Linked DNA regions of Martelella mediterranea DSM 17316. Each later gene encodes a partner of the first gene's protein in a complex. Links are inferred from orthologs where the notes say so. Each region holds a gene or a part of one and is shown in the gene's direction. Other genes may lie near its edges. The genes, in order: trxA and trxB.

What was found.
Region 2: the proteins of trxA (region 1) and trxB are in contact, whole or in part, in a crystal structure (PDB 1F6M), measured with the Escherichia coli proteins. The link is inferred for Martelella mediterranea DSM 17316 from one-to-one orthologs.

Annotation. Positions count from the first base shown.
Region 1 is NZ_CP020330.1:651,825-654,926, reverse strand. Bases 124-2,904 are described here. They hold trxA (thioredoxin), read left to right. Parts: upstream 124-1,242; coding sequence 1,243-1,566; downstream 1,567-2,904. Other genes in these bases: Mame_RS02965 (OpgD/OpgG family glucan biosynthesis protein), read left to right, coding at 1,696-2,904; addA (double-strand break repair helicase AddA), read left to right, coding at 124-1,144. In the rest of the region: more of addA, read left to right, coding at 1-123; more of Mame_RS02965, read left to right, coding at 2,905-3,102. UniProt on the Escherichia coli protein: Participates in various redox reactions through the reversible oxidation of its active center dithiol to a disulfide and catalyzes dithiol-disulfide exchange reactions.
Region 2 is NZ_CP020330.1:3,678,708-3,681,832, forward strand. The notes cover bases 116-2,919. They hold trxB (thioredoxin-disulfide reductase), read left to right. Parts: upstream 116-930; coding sequence 931-1,908; downstream 1,909-2,919. Other genes in these bases: Mame_RS17095 (glycosyltransferase family 4 protein), read left to right, coding at 116-220; Mame_RS17100 (Lrp/AsnC family transcriptional regulator), read right to left, coding at 266-733; Mame_RS17110 (LysR family transcriptional regulator VtlR), read left to right, coding at 1,929-2,825. Outside these bases: more of Mame_RS17095, read left to right, coding at 1-115.

The DNA of each region.
Region 1 (3,102 bases):
CCAGGGCCGCAATGAAGTGCGGATCATGACCACCCATGCCGCCAAGGGGCTGGAAGCGCCGGTGGTGTTTCTGGTCGATGGCGGCGGCAAGCCGTTCGAGCCGCGCAACCTTTCGGGCTTCCGGGTGATGGCGGGCGATGTGCCGGTCTGGCATGGAGCCGCGCGCGATGCCGACAGTATGGTCGCCGCCGATCTCGCCCGGCGCGAGGCCGAGGCGAAGGAGGAATATCGCCGGCTGCTTTACGTGGGCATGACCCGCGCCGCCGACCGGCTGATCGTGGCGGGCTATCGCGGCCGCACCGAGGTGCCGGATACCTGGCATCGCATGGTCTGGTCGGCGCTGCAAGGCGATCACCGCGTCAACGAGACGGTGATGGCCGGGCCGGGCGGCGAGGAATGGCCGGCACTGGTCTTCGAGGAGAAAATCCCGCCGCGCCGGTTTGACGAGGCCGAGGCCGGAAAGGCCGCCGCCGAAAAGCCGCCGCTGCCGGAGGCGCTGCTGACGCCGTTTCGCGATGCCGCCCGCCCGCAGCCGCCGCTCAGCCCGTCGCGCGCCGGCATCGAGGTCGAGGACCCCGCGCCGATGACGGCCTCGCCCCTGTTCGAAAAGCCGGAGATCAATCTGGCGCTGGAGCGCGGCCGGCTGATGCATCGGCTGTTGCAGATATTGCCGGGATTTGAAACCGATGACCGGGCCGCCGCCTGCCGACGCTATCTCGACCGCGCGGCCTTCTCGTTGCCGGAGGAAGAACGCGCCGCGATTGCGGAAAGCGTGATGGCGGTGATCGGCGATCCCCGGCTGCAGCCGCTGTTTGCGCCGTCCGCCCGCCCCGAGGTCTCGATTGCCGGCACCGTGCGGCTCGCCGGCGGGGCCTATACCGTTTCCGGCCGGCTCGACCGGCTGGCGGTGACGGATAACCGGGTGCTGCTCGCCGATTTCAAGACCAACCGCAATCCGCCGGGTGACAGCGAGACGCCGCCCTTCAGCCATGTGGCGCAGATGGCGGTCTATCGCGAAATCCTGAAGCCGCTCTATCCGCAAAGCGCGATCGATTGCCTGCTGATCTATACAGAGACGGCGGCGGTGCGGGTGCTGAGCGAGGCCGAACTCGCCGAAGCCCTTGCGCGACTTGCGACAAAGTGACGGGGCGGCATTGATTTTTTATGAAACCATGCTCACATGCATCTCAAGATTTTGCGAAAGGGGCCGGGTGTGTTTCCGGCAACGCAAGGAGCTATCAAATGACGACAGTCAAGGTCACTACAGCCAATTTCAAGCAGGAAGTGCTTGAATCTTCAGAACCCGTCGTGGTCGATTTCTGGGCCGAATGGTGCGGCCCGTGCCGGATGATCGGCCCGAGCCTGGAGGAAATCGCCGAGGAAATGAACGGCAAGGTCAAGATCGCCAAGGTCAATGTCGATGACAATCCGGATCTGGCGGTCCAATACGGGGTCCGTTCGATCCCGATGCTGGCCATGTTCAAGGGCGGCGAACTTGCCGACGTGAAGGTCGGCGCCGCGCCGAAAACCGCGCTTTCGAGCTGGATTTCCGGCGTCGTAGGCTGAAAACAGCCACATTTTGCAGCCATGAAGCCCGCCATTGCGCGGGCTTTTTTTGATCGAGGCGGAACCTGGCGGATTTTGCCGCGTTTTGGCCTTCAGCACTATTATGGCCAAAACGGAGTTTACCTCTTGATGACGACGATGCGTTCTGTTTCGCCCTCTCTTCTCAGCCTGTTCGTTGTTCCCCTGTTTCTGCTGCCGGCAACGGCTTCCGCCTTCGAACCGGAACTCGGCCCGGCAAAGCCGTTCTCGTTTGAAACGCTTTCCGAGGATGCAAAGGCCCTTTCCGAAAAGCCGTTCGAGCCTTATCCGGTTGAAACGCCGGAACTGTTCGACAAGATCGACTACGACGCCCACTGGAAGATCAGGTTCCGCGCCGATCACACCGTGGAGGTCGGCGACGCGCCGGTGCAGTTCTTCCATCAGGGTCGCTATTTCAAGGAACCGGTCACGATCAATCTGGTGACGGATGGCGAAGCCCGCGAAGTTGTGTACAGCGCCGACTATTTCGACATGCCGGAGGACAGCCCCGCCAAGGCCGTCGAGGATGTCGCGGGCTGGGCCGGGTTCCGGGTGATGCGGCCGGATATGAAGACCGACTGGATTTCGTTTCTCGGGGCCTCCTATTTCCGCACCGACGGTCCCGACAAGCAGTACGGCCTTTCGGCGCGCGCGCTGGCGGTCGATACCGGGCTTTCGACGGCGGAGGAATTTCCGCGCTTCACCGCCTTCTATCTGGAGGAAGACGAGGATGCCGATGAGGGCATCGTCATCTACGCGCTGCTGGACAGCAAGAGCGTCGCCGGCGCCTACCGGATCGAGGCGGAAAACACCGATGGCGAGGGCCAGGTGCTCCATATCCAGAGCCGGCTGTTCTTCCGCGATGCGGTGGAGCGTCTCGGCATCGCGCCGCTGACCTCGATGTACTGGTATTCCGAGACCCATCGCAACATGGCCTTCGACTGGCGTCCGGAAGTCCATGACAGCGATGGTCTGGAAATCGTCACAGGCAGCGGCGAGCAGATCTGGCGGCCGCTCAACAATCCAAACCGGGTGGTGACCTCGAGCTTCTATGACGACAATCCGCAGGGCTTCGGCCTGATCCAGCGCGACCGCGATTTCGACCACTATCTCGATGACGGCGTGTTCTACAATCGCCGCGCTTCCGCCTGGATCACGCCGGAGGGCGACTGGGGCAAGGGCATGGTGCAGCTCGTGGAACTGCCGTCCGATGACGAAATCTACGACAATATCGTGGCCTACTGGCTGCCCGAGGACCTGCCCGAGGCGGGCGACGAACGCGATTTCGCCTATACGCTGACCTGGGCCAAGCGCGGGCCTGAAAACGATGCGCTGGCCGAGACCGAGGCGAGCCGGATCGGGCGCGGCGGCGTGCCCGGTCAGCCGCGGCCGGACGACCAGATCAAGGTCGTGGTCGAGTTCTCTGGCGATGCCGTCTCTGGCCTGACGATGGAAGATGGCGTCGAGCCGCAGGTCTCGGTGGGCGCCGGCGCGGAGCTGCTTGATGCCTTCGCCATG
Region 2 (3,125 bases), 3.0 Mb from region 1 along the record:
TGGCGGCAGTCTCGAGACGATCATCGACGGCGAGACCGGCTTTCTGGTCCCGCCGGCAAACGCCGACGCGCTTGCCGAAGCCATCGACGCGGCGCTTGCCGACCCGGCGCGCCTGAAGGCGATGGGGCAAGCGGCACGCGCCCATGTGCTCGCCAATTTCACGGTGGAGATGATGCTGGAGAAGGAATTTTGCGCCTATGAGGCGGTGATGAACGCGTAGATATCGCCAGAGCCAGGGCTTTCGCTTTGGCTCATCGGCAGCGCCTTAAATCGCCACCAGACCTTCCTTCTTGATCTGGCGGATGGTGAGCATGGTGCGCACGGTGTCGACATGGGGGTTGGCGGTTAGAACCTCAATGACGAAATCCTGGAACTGCATCAGGTTTTCACAAACGCAGTGCAGCAGGAAGTCGGTTTCGCCCGAGGTCATCCAGGCCTGGCGCACGATCGGCCAATCCTCGCTTGCGCGCGAAAACGCCTTGAGCTCCACCTCCGACTGATGCTTCAGCCCGACCATGCAGAAGGCGACGAGATCATAGCCGAGCTTCGGCCCGTTCAGCATCGCATTATAGCCCTCGATGATGCCCGCCTCCTCCAGCCGGCGCACCCGGCGCAGGCATGGCGGCGCTGAAATGCCGACCCGATCGGCGAGCTCGACATTGGTCATGCGACCGTCCCGCTGGAGTTCGCGCAGAATTTTAAGATCGACAGAATCGAGATCGGCGCGCATCAAGAGCTCCTGCGGCGGGAAAATCGGGCATATACGCAATTTTATTACAACATACAGCCAGATTCTTTCAACTGGGAGAAATGGTCTGTTGGTAGCTTGCCGTCCGGCCTTGAAACAGACGGCCTTCCAGCCATAAATGGAGGCAGACTTGCAACTGTTGCGGCGTGCCCCTCTTTGTGGCGCGCCAAAAGGATTTTGAGATGGCAGACCACCACACCCAGGTGCTCATCATTGGTTCCGGCCCCGCCGGCTATACCGCGGCGATCTATGCGGCGCGCGCGATGATGAAGCCGGTGCTGATCGCGGGCCTCGAACAGGGCGGCCAGTTGACGATCACCACCGATGTCGAGAATTATCCGGGCTTTGCCGATCCGATCCAGGGCCCGTGGCTGATGGAGCAGATGCTCGCCCAGGCGGAAAACGTCGGGACCGAGATCGTCAACGATATCGTCACCAAGCTCGACCTGTCGAAGCGCCCCTTCACCGCCACCACCGATTCCGGTGAAACCTGGATCGCGGATACCGTCATCCTCGCGACCGGCGCCAAGGCCAAATGGCTTGGTCTCGAGAGTGAGCAGACCTTCAATGGCGGCGGCGTTTCGGCCTGCGCCACCTGCGACGGGTTCTTCTATCGCGGCAAGGACGTTGTGGTTGTCGGCGGCGGCAATTCCGCTGTCGAGGAAGCGCTTTACCTTGCCAATATCGCCAAATCCGTGACGGTGGTGCACCGGCGCGACACGTTCCGCGCCGAACGCATCCTGCAGGAAAGGCTGTTCGCGCTGGAAAACGTCAGGATCGTCTGGGACCACGCCGTGGAGGAAATCGTCGGCACCAGCGCCGTGCCGCCGCTTCCGCCATCAGTCACGGGCGTTGCCGTGAAGAACGTCAAGACCGGCGAGAAGCAGACCATACCCGCCGACGGCGTGTTCATCGCGATCGGGCACTCGCCGCAGGTCGAGCTGATCCGCGACCAGCTTCGCCTGAAGCCCAACGGCTATCTGTGGACCGAGCCTGGCACCACCAAAACCAGCATCGAGGGCGTCTATGGCGCCGGCGATGTCACCGACGACAATTACCGTCAGGCGGTGACGGCGGCCGGCATGGGCTGCATGGCGGCGCTTGAGGCCGAACGCTTTCTGACAGGGCAAAAGACCGGCACGCTGGCTGCCGCGGAGTAGGGTAAATGAAAAGCACGAGCATGCCTCTGGACTGGGACAAGCTCAGGATCTTTCATGCCGCGGCGGAGGCAGGATCGTTCACGCATGCAGCCGACAAGCTCCACCTTTCGCAATCGGCAATCAGCCGGCAGGTTTCCGCGCTGGAACAGGATGTCGGCGTCAAGCTGTTTCACCGCCACGCCCGCGGACTGATTCTCACAGAACAGGGCGAATTGCTTTACCGCACCGCGAACGACGTGCTGTTAAAGCTCGAAAGCGTGCGTTCGCGGCTGACCGAGACCAAGGAAAAGCCCTCGGGCAAGCTGCGCGTCACCACCACGGTCGGCCTCGGCCAGGGCTGGCTCACCGACAAGGTGCAGGAATTCCTTCAGCTCTACCCAGACATGCAGATCCAGCTCATCCTCGACAATGAGGAGCTGGACGTGAACATGCGCCATGCCGATTGCGCGATCCGCCTGCGCCAGCCGCAGCAGCCGGACCTGATCCAGCGCAAGCTGTTCACCGTGCACATGCATGTCTACGCCTCGCCCTCCTATATCAACCGGCATGGCGAGCCGCAGTCGCTGGAAGACCTCGACAATCACCGAATCATCACCTTCGGCGAGCCGGCGCCCGCCTATCTGCTTGACGTGAACTGGCTCGAAATCGCCGGCCGGTCTCCCGACAGCCCGCGTCCGGCGCATCTTCAGATCAACTCGCTGACCTCGATCAAGCGGGCCGCACTTTTAGGGATCGGCATCGTCATGTTGCCGGATTATATCGTCGGTCGCGATCCCGGCCTGTTGCAGCTCGTCACCCATGCCGATGTGCCGAGTTTCGACACCTATTTCTGCTATCCGGATGAGTTGAAGAACTCCGCCAAGCTGAAAGTCTTCCGCGATTTCATCGTCGCCAAGGCGCGCAACTGGAGCTACTGAGGCCGTTTTCCGCCTCAGGCCCAGCGGCTAACCTCCGTTTCACGCCGCAAAGTCCGCAAACCACTTGCCTTCATCGCCTATTTTTTAGGCAATGATTACCCATGTCTCAAATTTAATCAAAAATTGCTGCATTTTTCATCTTTCGCATGGCAGCCATGCACAAAGATGCATTGTGAAATGCCTAATTCAGGAGCATATAGCGCGCAGCTGATGCAGGTGGTGCCCAACTTCTCCCTGGTGCACCGCAGCAGCTGTTCCCCTCTGGAGGTTTTGAGAGACCTTCTAACTCAAAGGGCCCCG